4 regions of the Salicibibacter cibarius genome follow, and region 1 is predicted to be linked to each of the others. Evidence: riboswitches for the same ligand, from Rfam matches in the RefSeq annotation. Region 1 holds a riboswitch; each other region holds the start of a gene.
What was found. Region 1 has a riboswitch for S-adenosylmethionine ahead of HUG15_RS10810 (methionine biosynthesis PLP-dependent protein). Riboswitches for the same ligand answer to the same signal wherever they lie in the genome.
Positions count from the first base shown of each region.

Region 2: another riboswitch for S-adenosylmethionine. It lies ahead of HUG15_RS19450 (methionine ABC transporter ATP-binding protein); the one in region 1 lies ahead of HUG15_RS10810 (methionine biosynthesis PLP-dependent protein).
Region 3: another riboswitch for S-adenosylmethionine. It lies ahead of metK (methionine adenosyltransferase); the one in region 1 lies ahead of HUG15_RS10810 (methionine biosynthesis PLP-dependent protein).
Region 4: another riboswitch for S-adenosylmethionine. It lies ahead of HUG15_RS04650 (5-methyltetrahydropteroyltriglutamate--homocysteine S-methyltransferase); the one in region 1 lies ahead of HUG15_RS10810 (methionine biosynthesis PLP-dependent protein).

Region 1 covers NZ_CP054705.1:2,054,105-2,058,813, reverse strand. The annotation lists gene HUG15_RS10815 (bifunctional homocysteine S-methyltransferase/methylenetetrahydrofolate reductase) at 1-1,417, opposite strand, end outside; gene HUG15_RS10810 (methionine biosynthesis PLP-dependent protein) at 1,447-2,571, opposite strand; SAM riboswitch class I at 2,678-2,782, opposite strand; gene HUG15_RS23045 (hypothetical protein) at 2,906-3,229, opposite strand; gene HUG15_RS23040 (hypothetical protein) at 3,479-3,862, opposite strand; gene HUG15_RS23035 (hypothetical protein) at 3,921-4,199, opposite strand; gene HUG15_RS10800 (hypothetical protein) at 4,453-4,617, opposite strand; gene HUG15_RS10795 (asparaginase) at 4,651-4,709, opposite strand, start outside.
Region 2 covers NZ_CP054705.1:3,856,623-3,861,331, forward strand. The annotation lists gene HUG15_RS19435 (carboxymuconolactone decarboxylase family protein) at 1-123, opposite strand, end outside; gene HUG15_RS19440 (MetQ/NlpA family ABC transporter substrate-binding protein) at 245-1,111, opposite strand; gene HUG15_RS19445 (methionine ABC transporter permease) at 1,130-1,786, opposite strand; gene HUG15_RS19450 (methionine ABC transporter ATP-binding protein) at 1,779-2,801, opposite strand; SAM riboswitch class I at 2,914-3,021, opposite strand; gene HUG15_RS19455 (DUF4349 domain-containing protein) at 3,208-4,065, shown strand; gene HUG15_RS19460 (M20/M25/M40 family metallo-hydrolase) at 4,193-4,709, shown strand, end outside.
Region 3 covers NZ_CP054705.1:3,730,842-3,735,550, forward strand. The annotation lists gene HUG15_RS18815 (gamma carbonic anhydrase) at 1-461, shown strand, start outside; gene HUG15_RS18820 (aminopeptidase) at 489-1,721, shown strand; gene metK (methionine adenosyltransferase) at 1,830-3,044, opposite strand; SAM riboswitch class I at 3,149-3,256, opposite strand; gene pckA (phosphoenolpyruvate carboxykinase (ATP)) at 4,263-4,709, shown strand, end outside.
Region 4 covers NZ_CP054705.1:910,273-914,981, reverse strand. The annotation lists gene HUG15_RS04655 (amidase family protein) at 1-436, shown strand, start outside; gene HUG15_RS04650 (5-methyltetrahydropteroyltriglutamate--homocysteine S-methyltransferase) at 879-1,991, opposite strand; SAM riboswitch class I at 2,060-2,147, opposite strand; gene HUG15_RS04645 (LLM class flavin-dependent oxidoreductase) at 2,205-3,176, opposite strand; gene HUG15_RS04640 (DnaA N-terminal domain-containing protein) at 3,194-3,583, opposite strand; gene HUG15_RS04635 (DnaJ domain-containing protein) at 3,627-4,709, opposite strand, start outside.

The DNA of each region.
Region 1 (4,709 bases):
AACTTACATTTGGGTTGAAAGCGGCACCGACGGTAAACTGCGTTTGTAACCCTAACGGGCGCCCGGATTGGCTGAAACCTTCATTCATGGACTTAATTAACCGGATGAGGTCAAAAGAGGTAAGGTCATATACTGACGTGGCTCCCGGAAAATCCCCCACCTTCGTCGGGTCGCCGGTTACCGCGAGCACATCTCTGATTCCCAAAGCATGTAATCCAAGCAAGTGCGATTGCATGCCGATTAAATTCCGATCCCGGCAGGCAATATGTAGCAAAGGATGAGCGCCTGCCTGTTGCTTGATTAACGTGGACGCGGCAAGGTTATCGATACGTGAAGTGGCCAAGGAATTATCCGCGAGCGTAACCGCATCGGCCCCTGCTTCGTGGAGCGCCTTCGCCCCTTGTATAAATGTATCGATTTTCGTCAGTGACTTGGGCGGATCAAGTTCCACGATAATGGAAGGATCCTCTTTATCCAGTTGAATGGTATTTCCGACTTCCGCCGAAGCTTGTTCGCGCACCGTTGACCCTTTCGCACGCGCCTTTACAATAGGAGCTTGGTGTTGCAATTTATCCTTAAAGGAACGGATATGTTCCGGCGTTGTGCCACAGCAACCGCCCAGTAAGCGCACCCCTTGATTCCGAAACTCCTCTGCTTGGTTTTTAAAATAATCCGGGTTTGACTGGTAAACGAGACGGCCATCTTGAATGCCTGGCAAGCTCGCATTCGGATAGGCGGAGAGATACGTCCCTTCCGGAACGGAAACTTCTTCCAATGATGCAATCGTTTGGGCAGGACCCATCCGGCAATTAATCCCAACAACGTCCGCACCTTCATTCAACAAGCGCAAGAGAGCATCATTGATGGGAATCCCTCCGTGCAAAACACCCACATCTCCTAATGAAACGTTCCCGATCACCGGCATGTCCGGCGATAACCGTTTAATGATCCGCACCGCTTGAATAAGTTCGTGTAGATCATAGTACGTCTCCAAAAGGATGACATCTGGATCCTCGGCCATAAGCGCTTCAGCTTGTGATTGGGTCGCTTTCTTTATGTCTTGATTGGTGAAAGAACTTGCTCTTCCATCACGAATCCCGCCGATGGTCCCTGCTACATATACTTCTTTCTTGCCGTTCGCCGCCTCTTTTGCCAGGCGCACTCCCAGGGTATTAATTCGAGCTGCTTCCTGTCCCAATCCATAATTATCCAATTTAAGCTGATTAGCTGCATACGTGTTCGATTGAATAACATTTGCGCCCGCTTCAATATATTCTTGATGTGCGGATACAACCATATCTTCTGCGCGGCGATTGGCATCTTCGATCGAACCGCTATACCCCCGGTTGTACAACAAAGTACCGATCGCCCCATCTCCGATTAAAATCTCATCTTTCAATTTTTCCAGAAACTTCACCTTCATCCCTCTCTCTCTTTTCGCCATGGCTATACTTGGATCGCGCGTCCAGCTTCCTGTAGGGCCCATTCAATATCGGCAATGATATCTTCGTGATTTTCAATGCCGCAAGATAAACGCATTAATTCATTCGTCACGCCGTTTTTAATCCGAACGTTTTCGGGAATATCCGCGTGGGTTTGAACACTCGGATACGTCATTAAACTTTCGACGCCGCCCAGACTTTCGGCAAATGTGACGAGCCGCAAATGGCGAAGCAATGGGTCGACGAGCTTCTCGTCCTGAACTTTAAACGAAAGCATTCCTCCTTTGCCCGTATAGAGGACTTCCGTGATAAGCGGATGTTTTTTTAACATTTCACAAACCGCGCGGGCATTTTGTTGATGTTTTTCCATTCTTAGCGCCAGCGTTTTCATTCCGCGAAGTAGCAGCCAGGAGTCAAAAGCTCCGAGTGTCATCCCAATCCCATTTTGAATATTGAAAAGACGCTCCCCTAACGCTTCATCATCAGTAACGACGAGCCCTGCCACGATATCATTATGGCCGCCCAAATATTTAGTGGCGCTATGAATCACAATATCCGCGCCAAATTCAATAGGCCTTTGCAATAACGGGGTGTAAAACGTGTTGTCAACAATCATGAGCAAATTATGTTCCTCGGCTATTTGACTGAGTGCATCTAAATCCGCTTCCTGCATTAGAGGATTTGTCGGCGTTTCAATAAACAACGCTTTCGTATTCTTTTCAATCATTTGCTCAACGGATTGCAAGTCTCGCGGGTCAACATAATGAACGTCGACCCCCCATTGCGGCCAGTATTGGCGAAACAATCGGTATGTGCCGCCATACAAATCCATGGAAGCGATGATTTCGTCTCCTTGAGAAAACAAACTGAGCACAGCTTGAATCGCCGCCATACCGGAACTGCAGGCAAAGCCATGCCTTCCCCCTTCCAATTCGGCGATCGCCTCTTCAAGCACCTCACGCGTAGGGTTTCCGGTACGGGCATAATCATAGCCTGTTGATTCACCGACACCCGTATGCTCAAAAGCCGTGCTCATGTAAATCGGCGCATTGACGGCACCGGTACGTTCATCTCTGCGGTTGCCTGATTGCACAAGCTTTGTCTCCTTCGTATATGTCCTCTCCATCATCCCTTCTCCTTTCCCAGCTACTGCACATGTAAGTTTAGAAAAAATAAAAAATGCCCTCTTCTTGTGTATCGAATAAGAAGAAAGCATTGCCACCGATGAATGCATCTTCTTATCGCCCGGAACCACCGTTCCGAAGGAAGTAGCACCTGACTCCGGGGAGCTGGTTGCTGAGACATCTTTGGACCTTTCCCTCCGTCTCTCTTGATAAGAACATTATTATTATTTTACTGTCTCATTATTGTACAGGAATTTCCGTCATGTGTGAACCTCTTCAACTAAATCAAAGATTTTGATGGAGCATCCCTTATCTTAAATACGGCACAAACAAAAGCGGTTAAGCCACCTTCGGCGACTCTAATGCTTTCGTAAGGCTAATTAATGAAGATAAGGTTGTATATGTCCTTTTTGCCAAACCAGGAACTTTTGCCTGAAGGGACAACCATCGCTTTTCAGAAATGGTTTTTTGAATGCCACGAACAAAATATCGTGCGCCGATATTATATGACCCCGATAAATCGGCATGATAGACTTTGCCTGTTGTAAACGTGGCAAGGTCTTTTTTGCCATTGCGTTCCACTTTTCCGGAACCATCAAATGCCAATTTACTCGTATTACGAGCATTCACTCTTAATATGCGCATACTAAGATAGTGCGCCATCTCCGTTACCTTGTTTTGAGAATCCCTTTCTTTCGCCAGTAACGGAGCTTAAAACGAAGTTTTTTCGCGCCCCAATACCCTTTCACCGTCTTCATTTTGTCCAGGAATTCGAATACAATGACATCGCAATTGTTTTCACTTGCAAATGTCACTATTTTCTGCGACGTATCATTCACGATGTGTTTTTGAACCCCATTGATTTTTCTCCAAAAATTCGGCGCTACAATCCAACCAGACGTCCGTTGTGCTTTACGTAGTTTGTTCGTCAACGTATATAACCGGTCTTTTTTCTTTTAGCTGGTTAATAAACTCCCGAGCCAAGACAGTGCCGTTTACATCCATGACGGAACAAACTGCAGAGTTGTTAATCCCTAAGTCTACTGCGCATACTTTTTGGTCAATAATTTTGGTTTTATTTAATGCCACTTTTGATTGATAGCTGAAGTTAAGGAAATACTTCTTCCCGACCTTAACAAGTGTAGGATTGTTTTCTCTCCAAATCCCAAACCCCACGTTTATATAGGTCTTGTTCCTTAAATGCGATATCAATCCATACCCAATCATTGTTATGAAATATTTTGATTTGGGCCGTGTCTCTGATGTTCTCTCAAACATATTTCCTCGATAAAACACCGGAAACGCCTTCTGTTTTAATTGCAACCTCGGAGGACTCTTTTTAAAATTTCTCCCTTCAGAAAGAGCGATTGCCTTCTCTTCGGAAATACGAAGGAAACTTATAAAACCGAACATTAAACGCCCGGCACTTCGGAGAAGGGTTTGATTTAGTCGTATGAATGAGTTTTTCCACCGCAACAGTGATAGACTTCGTCGTCATCTCACCAAGAGTATCGAATCCTTTTTCTATGACTTCGATTATAAAAGCCAGTGCGTCGTTGTAGATATCTAGTGTTGCATCGAAGATGCGTGAATGGTTTGTAATCTTGTGTGACAAAGTTCTAACTCTATTCATCACCAAACCCTCCTTCCGATAGTTTTCCAAGGTCATATACATCAGAAACATTTGTTTGCTTTTTATTCTACGTTATCTTTTATGTAAAGTCTAATTCTACACTTGGTCATCAGATAGTTACTTCCCCTCTTTCGAAATAATTTTAAGAACAAGACCTTAGCGCCTAACCCCCGCTAAATCGTAGATTTTGAAGGGGAATGCGGCGCTAACTTTTTTGTTCAAGAGGCGCGGATGTAGCTTTAGTAGGGGAGGGTTACTCCGGAGATGCTTCTACGACAAAATCATCTTCATTGCCGCATACGCACCGCTTAAACCCTGTCTCATATTGCCCGTTCCCTTTTTGGCGGCCTCGCAAGATGTATTTCTCGCCGCAATCCTGGCAACGGATTACGATGCGGTACCTTGTATCCGTCGTCACTGCCGCTTCCCTCCTTCACACCGGGATGGAGTTTCACTTGTTGAACGCTTCCTGGAGGTCCGTAACACCGGTTTCCAAAAGCACATGCAGCT
Region 2 (4,709 bases), 1.8 Mb from region 1:
AAAACACGCGTCTGTAAACGCATTGAATTTTCGTGTAAGTTTCGGCAATTGCCCCGATAAATAGTTCATCCCATCTTTATATTCCTGCAAAGCTTCCTCAATGAATGAGTCTCCTTGTGCCATCTGCTCATCTCCCTTTTGCGAAAGTCGTTCCGCTTAGGATGTGCAGGAAAAGGAAAAAAATACATTTTAAAAAAAGCGCCTCCCTCAATGAGATACTCCTTTGAGGGGGCGCTTTAAACAATTATTCTTCAACGGGAACGACTGCTCCATCATACTCTTCTTCCATATAATCCTGAACTTCCGGCGATTGTAAAACGTCCATGAGGGTGGCGATGTCTTCATCGTCTTCATCCTCGCTATTTACCACAACGACATTTACATACGGGTTATCGGCATCCGCTGATTCTGATGCGATCGAATCTTCAAGGGGTAACAAGTCATGGTCGATGGCAAAGTTGGAATTAATCAAAACTGCGTCTCCTTCCCCATTTTCATAAGCCTGCGGTAACAAAGCCGGTTCATACTGCGCCTCGAACTCGAAGTCATGGGGGTTTTCTTCAATATCGTCCAACGTCGCTTCGACCCCTTCCCCTTCCGCCAATTCGATCAAGCCTTCCTCTTCGAACATCGTCAAGACACGGCCATGATCCGCAACGGAATCACTCATAAGGATGGTCGCGCCTTCCGGCAATTCATCGAGACTGTCGTAATCTTGGCTGTATACGCCGATCGGCTCGATATGAACACCGCCAACATCAACGAAATCAAACCCGAACTCGTCAATGTGATCTTCAAGAAACGGGATATGTTGATAAAAATTAGCATCTAAATCACCGTTATCCAACGCTTCGTTAGGAATGACATAATCATTGAACGTTTCGATTTGCATATCAACCCCCTCTTCTTCGAGAAGGTCTTCCGCAAACTCAAGAATTTCAGCGTGAGGGACGTTTGTGGCACCAACGACTAATTCAGATGGTTCTTCATCATCCGCGGCTTCGGTGTTTTCACCTTCTTCCGCTTCATCGCCGTCTTCCTCATCTGCCCCGCAGGCGACAAGGGCGGTTGTCAATGTTCCTAAAGCAATCAGTTTATAAAACTTATTCAATTTGATTCTCCCCTTTTGTTATCTTTTATCAATTTTACGCGTGACGACATCCCCGATGCCTTGAATAATAAAAACGATGACTGAGATGATGATCGTCGCAACGATCGTCACATCCGTGCTATTGCGCTGAAAACCGTCACGAAACGCCAGATCCCCTAAACCACCGGCGCCGATGACACCAGCCATCGCCGTATAGCTGACGAGCAATATCGCGGTGACCGTAACGCCGGACACGAGCGCAGGCAACGATTCCGGAATAAACACTTTGAAGATGATTTGCCTTTGGTTCGCGCCCATCGATCTGGCCGCCTCCACGACACCTTTATCCACCTCACGCAAACCGATTTCCACTAGGCGGGCATAAAAGGCCGCGGAACCGATCACGAGTGCTGGTAAAGCAGCGTTCGGTCCAAGCATTGTTCCCATCACCACATTCGTAAACGGAATGAGCAAAATAATTAAAATGATGAATGGCACGGAACGGAAAATATTCACAAATCCAGTAGTGACAATGTTTACAGTGTTATTTTCCCAAAGTTGTCCTTTTGAAGATAAGAAAAGAATGAGCCCGAGTATAATGCCAAGGAAAAAAGTAAACACGATCGCGATCCCACTCATATAGAGGGTCTCCCACGTGGCTTCCAGCATGTTTCCCCAATCAACGTTTTCAAGCATCGGCAATCACCTCTGCTTCCACCCGGTGGCCGTGAAGAAATTGAATAGCTTCTTTCAGTTGCGCTTCATCCCCTTCGATGGAAACGTACAAACTGCCATAACTCCCGTGTTGTGTTTTGGCAATATTTCCTTGCAAAATATTCACCGTTACGCCAAACGAGCGGATCAATTCGGATACGACCGGTTTTTCTGCATCGTTCCCGACAAACGTCAAGCGAATGACGGTACCCTTTTCCCGCTTGAGCTGCTCTTCAATGGCTTCATTGGAATCTTCCGGGTCGGTGACTTGTTTCACGAATGTTTTCGTAATCTCTTGTTGAGGATGCCGAAAGACATCCAATACATTGCCTAGCTCAACAATCCTGCCACCCTCCATAACAGCAACACGCGAACAAATTTTTTGAACCACTTGCATTTCATGGGTGATGATGACAATCGTGAGCCCTAATTTTTGATTAATATCGTGGAGCAAATCGAGAATCGCTCCGGTCGTTCGCGGATCAAGTGCGGAAGTCGCCTCATCACACAAAAGCACTTTCGGCTCATTGGCGAGTGCTCGGGCGATACCGACCCGTTGTTTCTGCCCGCCGCTCAGTTGCGAAGGATAAGATGCTTCCCGTCCTTTTAAACCAACGAGTTCGATCAACTCTTCCACACGCTCGTAGCGTTTTGATTTTGAAACACCGGCAACTTCAAGGGGGAAAGCAATGTTTTCACGAACGGTTCGAGACCACAAGAGGTTAAAATGTTGAAAGATCATGCTGATTTCTTGTCTTGCGCCCCTCAAGTCCCGATTGGATAGATGCAACATTTCACGATCTGCAATTTTTAAAGTGCCGTTCGTGGGCGTTTCCAGTCGATTAAAGAGACGTACGAGTGTGCTTTTCCCTGCACCGCTGTAACCAACAATTCCGAAAACCTCTCCCTTTTCAATATCCAGATTAATCTCTTTTACCGCTTCGATGGATTGTCCTTTTAATTGAAACGTTTTCGAGACGTTATTCAGATGTATCAGCGAATGAACCTCCTTTCTTTTTATCTCTACTATCCTGATAAGTTCAGTATTTTTTCATCAAAAAAATAAACCTTTTGCCCTACGATGAGCAGAAAGGTTACGCATCATTTCTGTCTCATCTTCCAAGGATGAACACCTTGCAGGAATTGGCACCTTTGTAATCGCCATTACCGGTTGCCGGGCTTCATCGGGCCAGTCCCTCCACCTCTCCAGATAAGAATAGCAGTCTATGAATGCATTTATTTTAGCACCGGCTTTACAGGCTGTCAACGACTGTGGTTTCCCGCATTAGTTCAATATTTTGTAACATTAAACACTTGCCATGCGTCTAAGTTAGAAAAGATACACAAAGGGGAGGGGCATTATCGGTAGCCGAATCTTTTATTATTCATTGATTTTTCTTGTAGTGATCGTAACCGCGGGATGCAATGATGATGAAACGGCTCAACAGGAGCGAGCGGACACGCATAGTGATGATGAAGCCGAAATTGCAGTGGAAGAAGCAGACGACGCGGGAGATTCCGAAGGCGAGGTTGCAACGAGTGATGAAGAAACGGGCGACGGCTCGGAAGATATAACAGACGTTGATATGTCCGACCAAATGATTATTTACAATGGAGACATCGCTATTGAAGTGGATGAATTCAATGAGGCCCAACGTCAAATTGAAGAGCACGTGGAACACATGGACGGCTACGTCGTTGAATCTACTGTCCATGACCATGATAATGAAAATCAGAGTGGGACGTTTTCCGTACGGATTCCTCAAGAAAACTTCACTCCATTTCTGGATGAATTGGAAGCCATGGGGACAGAAGTGTTGGAACGTTCCACTTACGGAGATGATGTCACAGAAGAATATGTTGACTTGGAATCACGCCTCCAATCCCAGGAAACTGTGGAAGAGCGTCTACTGACGTTTATGGAAGAGGCAGAAAACACGGAAGATCTCCTTGATATTTCCGATGACCTGGCTACCACCCAAGAAGAAATCGAACAAATCGAGGGGCGCATGAATTATTTGGAAAATAACGTCGCCTATTCTACGGTGAACATTGACATGCAAGAGATGGCTGCATCCACCTTACAAGACCGACAATCATTGAATACATGGGGGCAAGCAACCAGCCTTTTCACGGATACAATCAATGTGCTGGTTTCCTTTTTTTCCGGTTTGGTCGTAGTCATGATCGGTTTATCCCCTGTACTGGTACCTTTACTGATAATAGCAGCAGCGGTCGTGTTTTTCCTGAAAAAGAAATAGAAGGCGCCGTCGGGGAAACGAATTTCTGGCGCGCCTCCTTTATTTGGCACCACACGAAAAACTATTATTATCAAAATTGCCACGTTACAATAAGATGTAGAAAAGTCATCGAGAGGAGTTTTGCACGATGTACGAGCAGCTATCATCTTTGCGTGAAGAGGCACAGGCCGAATGGTTAACGACGACGCTCGTCTCCATGGATAGCACGAACGGAGGCATGGGGGAAATCGAAATACCCAATTATATACATAAGCTTATTCGTTCGTTCCCATACTTCCAAAAACACCCGGAACACGTCTGGCTACAAACGATTCCAAATGATGAACGCAGAAATGTTTTCGCTTTTTTGCCGGGGACGGCGCATGCAAAAGATACGATTATTTATCACGCCCATTATGACACGGTGGGCATTGAAGATTACGGCTCTTTAAGTGCGCAAGCATTCGATCCGAAGGCATTGCTCGCCTATTTTTCCGAAGAAACAAATAATACAGAAATACGGGAAGATGCCGCATCCGGCGAGTGGTTGTTCGGGCGAGGCGCGACGGACATGAAAAGCGGAATTGCCGTTCATCTCGTAAACCTGCTTCGATACGCGGAAGACGAGCGTCCATACGGCAATATACTCCTGCTCATCAGCGCTG
Region 3 (4,709 bases), 1.7 Mb from region 1:
ATGGTGTTGTCGTCACCGGCGATGTATCGATTGGGAGTGACAGCAGCATATGGTTTCACACGGTGATTCGGGGCGATGTCGCCCCAACCGTTATTGGCGATCGCGTCAATATACAGGATCAATGCATGCTTCATCAAAGTCCTGCACAACCTTTAACTATTGAAGATGATGTTTCCGCCGGGCATCAAGTTGTGTTACACGGATGCACGATCCGGCAAAAAGCATTGATCGGCATGAAAGCAACAGTGCTCGATGGTGCCGAAGTTGGTGAAGAAGCGTTTGTCGCCGCAGGCGCACTCGTCACACCCGGAACGAAAATCCCGCCGCGCACACTCGCGATGGGAAGCCCGGCACGAGTCGTTCGTGACCTAAATGAGGATGATCTCGAGGAAATGAAACGTGTGCGCGAAGCATACGTAGCGCGCGGGAAAACCTATGCAAAAGCATCAAGGCAAACGTAAAAAAATACATAGAAAAGAGGGTAACAGATGACGACATTCCAAGAGCAAATCGAAAGCTATGCAGATATCGCTTTAAACGTCGGCGTTAACATTCAAAAAGGGCAAACACTCTTCATACGTTCGCCATTGTTTGCCGCTGATTTCGTTCGCATCGTGGCGAAAAAAGCATACGAAGCAGGCGCAAAACACGTTCGTGTCGATTGGAGCGATGAAGAACTTACACGCTTAAAATTTGAGCTTGCTCCCGAAGAAGCGTTTTCCGAATTTCCGGACTGGCACGCGCGGGCAATGGAAGAGGAAGCGGAAAATAACGCCGCTTTTTTAACCATTACCGGCGGTGATCCCGACTTGCTGAAAGGGATTGACCCTGAAAGAGTTTCTACTGCCAATAAAACGAGCGGGAAAGCGATGGAAGGGTTTCGGAGCTACATTCAATCGGACAAAGTGAGTTGGTCCATCGTTGCCGTGCCTTCCGTAAAATGGGCAGAAAGAGTATTTCCGGAAGCTGAAGGGGAAGAGGCCGTCTCCAAACTCTGGCAAGCGATATTTGACGCAACCCGGGTGAACGAACCCGACGCTGTTACTGCTTGGCAGGAGCATCTGAAAACGTTGGACGAAAAAATGGAAGCCCTAAACACTAAACATTTCCACGCTCTGCACTATACAGCGGAAGGAACCGATTTGACGATTGAACTCCCTGAAACGCACCTCTGGGCGTCCGGTGGAAGCGTCAGCAAAGCAGGCGTAAACTTCGTCGCCAACATCCCGACCGAAGAAGTTTTTACTGCCGCTAAGAAAAAAGGCGTAAACGGAAAAGTTTCCAGTAAAAAACCACTCAACTATGGGGGAACCTTGATCAGCGACTTTACGTTAACGTTTGAAAACGGGAAAGTGATCGATTTTGAAGCAAAAGAAGGCGAAGAAACGTTGCAACGATTGCTGGAAGGCGATGACGGTGCTTCTTATATCGGAGAAGTTGCCCTTGTCCCACACCGTTCCCCCATTTCAGACACAAACATTATTTTCTTTAACACGCTGTTCGATGAGAATGCCTCCAATCATCTCGCTTTAGGGAGTGCCTACGCGTTCAACATTGAAGGCGGCAAGGACATGGAAAAAGAAGAATTGGAGGAAAAGGGCCTAAATACAAGCATCACCCATGTTGATTTTATGGTCGGAGATGCGGATATGGACATCGACGGCATTCATAAAGACGGCACACAAGAGCCCGTTTTCCGAAACGGGGACTGGGCCTTTTAGAAAAACTTGACTTATCGCCAAGGATGGCGAAAGTCAAAGTCTTTTCTGATAGTGTTAATAGCCAAAAAACACCGTTGGAACGAAACGTTCTCAACGGTATTTTTTCGCTTATTTCGCTTCCGCCACAAAAGCATCTTCTTTAAGCAACGCGGCTTTATCGGTACGCTCCCAAGGAAGATCAACATCCGTTCGTCCAAAATGGCCGTAAGCAGCGGTCTTACCATATATTGGACGCCGCAAACCTAGCATATGAATGATACCGGCCGGACGAAGATCAAAATGTTTCTCCACGAGTTGCAAAAGAATGCTCTCTTTCACTTTACCGGTTCCAAACGTATCAATGGAAATGGAAACCGGGCGGGCGACGCCGATCGCGTAAGCAATTTGCACTTCACATTTTTTTGCAAGTCCGGCGGCAACAATATTTTTCGCGACATACCTGGCTGCATAGGAAGCAGAGCGATCCACTTTTGTCGCGTCTTTCCCGGAAAAAGCACCTCCGCCATGGCGCGCGATGCCGCCATACGTATCTACGATGATTTTCCTGCCAGTAAGCCCTGCATCTCCTTGCGGACCGCCAATCACAAATCGGCCGGTCGGATTAATAAAAATATTGGTTGCTTCGTCAATCAAATGCTCCGGAACCACTTCCAAGATAACGTTGGCCATTATTTCTTTTTCAAGCTTCGCCATCGTCACTTCCGATTGATGCTGTGCGGAAATAACGATCGTATCGACACGCAGCGGCCGGTTCCCTTCATCGTATTCAATTGTTACCTGCGTCTTTCCATCCGGACGCAAAAAAGGAATCGTCCCGTCTTTTCGCACTTTTGACAGACGCCGGGCCAATTGGTGCGCCAAAAAAATCGGTAATGGCATATACTCTTCGGTTTCATCATCGGCATAACCAAACATTAAGCCTTGGTCTCCGGCACCGATTGCCTCAATTTCTTCCTCGGACATTTTGCCTTCCCGAGATTCCAAAGCAGTGTTAACCCCTTGGGCAATATCGGGCGATTGTTCATCAATTGCGGTCATCACTGCACACGTGTCGGCATCAAGTCCGAATTTTGCACGTGTATAACCGATATCTTTCAACGTATCCCTAGTAACCTTGGAAATATCGACATAGGTCGTCGTCGTAATCTCCCCTGTCACCAGGATCATTCCTGTATTTGCCACCGTCTCACAAGCAACGCGGGCATTTGGGTCTTTTTTTAATATTTCATCCAGAATCCGATCGGAAATCTGGTCACAAATTTTATCCGGATGGCCTTCCGTAACTGATTCAGACGTAAAAAGTCTGCGTCCATTCGCTTCCATCGTGCCTCCTCCTTCGATGATCTGTTCTATATGTGTAGTGGATGGATTTAAAAAAACCCCTGATTCCCGAGGGAAAAGGGGTCATCGTTCATCACCTTTTTCGCCTCTTATCTTGCAAAGCAGTGATCGCTTTGCCAGGTTGGCACCTTTCCCCGCCGGGGATGGTTGCTGGGCTTCCAAGGGCCTGTCCCTCCACCTACTCTTGATAAGAGCGTACCTTAATACCAGCCGCATCAAAGTCGCAATCATTATTTCCATATGATTTTAACACAGTCATGTCGAGAAATAAAGATATGGGATTAAGCTGTCAGGATAAACTCAAAGTACAACAATTTATTAATCGAAATAAGCTTCGTCTTTCCACTTAGTCATCCCCAAACTTTGATTCACTTGTTCCTCTCAGCATAGCTTGACCTCCGTTTGAGGGATTACTTTGGTTCACTTGTTCCTCTCAGTGTAGCCCGGCATCCGTTTGAGGGATTACTTTGGTTCACTTGTTCCTCTCAGCGTAGCTTGACTTCCGTTTGAGGGATTACTTTGGTTCACTTGTTCCTCTCAGCGTAGCCCGGCATCCGTTTGAGGGATTACTTTGGTTCACTTGTTCCTCTCAGCGTAGCTTGACTTCCGTTTGAGGGATTACTTTGGTTCACTTGTTCCTCTCAGCGTAGCCCGGCATCCGTTTGGGGGATTACTTGTGACCAGAATGTCCCCACCAAACGAAGATAGCGCTATTTCGAAAGGGCTCGGAAGCGAGATGTAATCCCCAAAATGAGGGAATAGATATTTTTGCGTCTCCGGCTCATCGACACAGTGCTTGTAGACGAGACCTTCATTAAGGTGTGCCAAAGAATGCGTGAATTTGATCGTCATCGGAAACACTATGGAGACCGAAAGGTACATGTTCATCTGTGTAGGGCTTCATAAACGGGGCATGGCGATCGAAAAACATTGTGTCATACGTGTTCGGGCACAGCACCATACACGATTCATGGTGACCGAAACGAACGACGAAACAGGATTTCGAACTCCGAGAAAGTGCTCCACACACACGTGACAACCTCGTCTGATTGATTTTCAAATTCCCAAGTAACATTTCATTCGCAGACACAAATTTTTTACATAAAAATAGTATAGACTATATGATAAAATGTGTTATACTAATTGCATCTAATCTTAATTACATGCCCTCAGCTTAGCACAGAAAGGATTTTGCCGATTATGAGTACCGTTTCATTTGTATCAGCCTTAGATCATCTTTTAAACCAAAGACAGGCCGAATTCGATCTTCCCGAGCCTAGATTAGTGGAAAGGGCACTTGCACGCGATGAGGGCATTCTCACGAAAGCCGGTGCTTTTGCGGCGACGACGGGGGCATATACCGGCCGCTCTCCTAAAGATAAATTTATCGTCGATGAACCTTCGATCCACGAAGACATCGACTGGGGACCGGTAAATGCGCCGATTGACCGTGACGTGTTTTCTGCGCTTTATCGCAAGGTGCTTCATTATCTTGGGCAACAAGAAGCGATTTTTGTTACCCACGGCTATGCCGGAAAAGATCAAAGTTATCGTTTGCCGCTCAAAGTTGTTAATGAATATGCGTGGCACAATTTATTTGCCCGTCAATTGTTTATTCGTCCGGAAATCGGTGAAGATCCCGCTGCA
Region 4 (4,709 bases), 1.1 Mb from region 1:
TTTTGCCAGAGCGTATCCTTCCACGGGTTTTCGTTCCTTTGACGAGTTTTTGCAATCCTATGAGGATCATGCCCACTTGCATAAATATGGCTATGATCGTCTTAGAGTTCGAACGTCGGTCGAAAACAGTTTATCAAACGTGAGCTATCTCACTCAGAAACTCCGTGACGAAGGCTTGGACGACCCGCAAAGCCTGGAAAATGTTTTATTCAATCAAAACTTGGATGCTATCCTTTTTCCAAGTTCGAGTAGTTATGATGTTGCTGCCCGCGCCGGACTGCCGTCCATCGCCATTCCTGCCGGTTACCATGAAAATGGACGACCCTTCGGGATTACGTTTACGGGACAGGCGTTTTCAGAAGAAACATTATTTCAGATTGCTTTTGCTTATGAACAAGCGACGATGCATAGAAAAAAACCGGACATGACACAGTGACATCGTTGATTTTACATCTCCCAGTAAAACGATTCTTTTTGTCCCACTCGGAGCAGCTCGACATCCGGCTGAGGGATTACTTGGCTTCTCTTGTTCCTCTCGGAGCAGCTCGACATTCGGTTGAGGGATTACTTGGCTTCTCTTGTCCCACTCGGAGCAGCTCGACATTCGGTTGAGGGATTACTTGGCTTCTCTTGTTCCTCTCGGAGCAGCTCGACACCCGGCTGAGGGATTACTTGGCTTCTCTTGTTCCTCTCGGAGCAATTCGACCTCCGGTTGAGGGATTACTTGGCTTCTCTTGTTCCTCCCCGGACACGTCCATACCTTTATCTAGCGAAACTGTCCGATATAGCCCTCTGATCGGACAGCCTCGCTGTTTTCTTTTATTTGTCTGAAAAAAGGCTGATCCTCTTTTAGAAAATCAACCCTACTCGTCCACCATTTAGCTCTCTTCCCAAACCTCGTCCGCAACTTCTTTAATATGGCGCAGTTTTGCCCATTGCGCTTCTTCCGATAAAACATTCCCTTCTTCTGTGGAAGCAAAGCCACATTGGGGACTGATCGCCAACTGTTCAAGCGGTACATACTTTTCAGCTTCACGAATACGGCTTTTCAACGCCTCTTTATCTTCAAGTTCACCTGTTTTTGATGTTACGATGCCGAGCACAATTTTTAAGTCATCACGATTTACATATTGCAAAGCTTCAAACGAACCGGAGCGCTCATCATCGTATTCCAGAAAAAGACCATCGACTTCAACTTCCTGGAAAACCGTCTTTGCAACCGGATCATAAGCCCCACTCATGGACCAAGTGGAACGGAAATTCCCACGGCAAATGTGCATTGTCACCGTTAAATCATCCGGGCGATCCGAAAGCGCCTCATTAATAATCTCTTTATACCACTGTTGCTTATTTCGTTTGTCTTGTTTTTGCTCTTCCGTGTCATCTTCGGTCGGAATAAGAATCGCCCAACCAACATCATCGAATTGCAAGTAACGACACCCGGCATCGTAAAAAGCATGAACAGCTTTTTTGTATGCGGCCGCGAGATCTTTGCGAAAACGTTCGCGATCCTCATAAACACCGGATACAAAATGATGATCCGCGTAAAGCATGCTTGGACTCGGAATCGTTTGTTTGGCCACGTGATCTTCGCCGACGATGCTTTTTAAGTAGCGAAAATGTTCGAGGAATGGATGATCTTCCGGAAAATCAAGCTCTCCGATGATTCGTACGAGCCAAGGCTTCGTTTCCACACCTTTAAATTTATAGCCATGTTCCGCTTCGTATCCTTCCACCCCGTCAAGCCCTTCGAGGAAATCGAGATGCCACCAGGCGCGGCGGAATTCCCCATCCGTAATAGCCGTAAGCCCCGCTTCTTTTTGTTTTTCCACAATCGCGTAAATTTCTTCATCCTCGACCTCGCGCAATTGTTCAGCCGTAATCGCGCCGGCTACACGATCTTCCCTCGCTTGCTTCAAACGCTCAGTCCGTAGAATGCTCCCTACATGGTCTGCACGATATGGCGCGTGCTTTGCTGTCAATTCTGCCATCTTTCCCAAAACTCCTTTAATAAAAATAAACCCTCTCTTCCGAAGAAAAGAGGGCTATAGCCGCGATCCTCTTATCTTCCTGGCATTAGCACCTTCCACCATCGTGGGGTTGCTGAAGCGTCAGCGGGCCAGTCCCTCTGCTTCTCTTTATAAGAAAAACCAATTATTTAACTCTGAATAATAGTCTATCAGGTTCTATGTCATTTGCATAGATCAAAAAAGAGAGATGATCCGTTCGAACGACCGACGCTTCTCGTTGACGTCGTGAATATTCGTCAGAATCAGCCATTTGTCATTGTGATAGCGCTCCGTAAGATAGCTTAATTGTTCCCGTACCGTGTCCGGACCGCCAATGATCATACGCCTGCGATTTTCCCTGATTTTTTGTTGATCCCGTTCCGTTTTTTTAGCCGCTTTCGCCTCTTCTACGGTCGGCACACGGCTATCCAACCCTTTTTCCGTTCGCAACAACCACATATCCTGGCTCGTGGCTAGTTTTTCTGCATGTGCGTCTGATTCTCCGCAAATGACGAAAACAGCGGTTAACGCGTGCGGGGCAGTCAAGCTGCCAAGTGTGAATTGTTGCCGGTAAACCTCGTGGGCTGCTTCTCCGCGCGAGGGATCGATAAAATGCCCGTACACATAACCTATACCGAGACGGGCGGCGATTTCTGCACTATTTTCCCCGAGACCAAGAGAATAAACTGGTGGCGCTGCCTCCGTTCTCGGTGTTGCTCGTACGCCCTGTGGCGATTGGCCACGGACATATCCAGCGAGAGCTTCCAATTTTTCCGGATACGCATTTAACTGATTCTCTTTCCCATCGGCGAGCGCAGATCGAACCCGTTCGCCACCTCCGGGTGAGCGTCCCACGCCCGCTTCAATCCTTCCCGGGAAAAGTGCTTGCAATTGCAGGAGTTGGGAGGCGACTTTATAAGCGCTATATTGCGGAAGCAAAATACCGCCGCTACCCACGTGCAAACGCGTCGTACGGCTCGCCAAAGCCGCCATCATAATTTCCGGAGAACTAGATGCCATCCCCTTCGTCGCGTGATGTTCGGCAAACCAAAAACGTTCGTATCCAAGTTGCTCCGCGTATTGGCCGAAGGAAAGCGTCTCTTCGACGATATCTTCTGCTGTCTTACCTTTTGGGGTTGGCATTTGTTCCAAAATTCCCAGATTCATCGTTTATTCCTTCTCCATTAACTGTTTTTGATAGCAGCTAGCTCTGTTTCTAAGCGATGGATTTGTTTTCTCATAGCCATCATTTCTTCTTCCATATATTGAAGGCGACCTTCCGTGACTTGTCGCTCGTTCGTGCCGACAGCGCCCACCCGCGCTTCCTCTTTCCGTTCATCATAACTGAATTGTATTGTTGGCTTCTCTCCGTGTACAGCCTGGATTGCCTCGGATATCACTTTCCCGTAACGGTCTTCCAACCAATCTGCCGCAAACTCATTCGCTGCCATAATCGTCCACACATGATTCGTGATCTCCAACGTCGTACCCTGCAACCATGTTTGAAAAGCCGGCTTTGAAAGGTTTCGTTCCAATACCGCCAAGACCTCCCGCCAAACGTGTGTATTAGCCATTGTACTCCTCCGTTTTTAAGAAAAATAACCTAAGCCTTGCTTTTCACAACTTCAGTTTTTTAAGCGCCCTTTTTCTTTCCCGGTTAAAATGCTTGGTGGTTTCGGCAAATAACTCGTCCCATCTGGACTTAAAATAATTGTACACGGCAGGGTATTGCTTTTTTAATTTTAGAATCCCTGCCGCATACCAGTCTTCGGCTTCTTCAAAATCCTTGGGGATCGGTGGCAAAGGTGTCATTGCAGCGTCTAAATCATCATTAACATTGCTATAGAGCTTCTCTGCATGAATAATGACCATCGGATAAATCTTTTCATCACGGGACAAACGATCCATCTGCTTTTCGAGGTGAACCAATTTCTTTATCTCTTTGATATCTTCTTTTATATCCGGATTCGCGGGATCGATTCTTTGCGCCAATGCTAAAAACACTTCGGCTACCCGGTAGTATTGATGATCAAAGGCTTTGTCATACTCATCCATTACACTATTCAGCAGCTCTTCTTTCTCTTCCTTCTCCTCAATAACATCGATGAACTTCAGAAAGCGTGATTTTGCTTTTCCAAGAAGCGACCAATGATGGGCGTTGCCAATGGCACGCAACCATTGCGCATAAACCGGCCAATCATCAAACGTTTCCTCGCCGTCTAGGGGCAATGCTTGCTCAGCCACCTCTATCGCACGTTCAAATTTTTCCAAAATGACACAAAGGATCGATAATCCTTCAGCAATGACCCTCTGTGATGTTCGATCCAAAGCCTTTTCCCAGCCTTCTTCGAAAAGATCAAAGGCAGTTTCCATATGATCATGGTCGATTAAAATACGTGCGTAAAGGGAATATAGATTCCCGAGGGAAAGATTATAATTCTCTAGCCGAGTATTGTTAAGGGCTTGATCAAAGATTTGCCGAGCCGCTTGCACATCCCCCCGATTAACTAGAATACGCATCAAATCCGATTGCGCATGCAAGTTACCCGGATTGATGGCTGTGATTTGCTCATACATTTCCTCCGCCTTTTTCTCATTGCCTCTCTGAAAGTGGTCTCTCGCCTCTTCGAACATTTTATCGATTTGCCCGCCGTATTTTCGGGAGATATCATATTGCTTGCGTTTGACCGGATCTTTTAG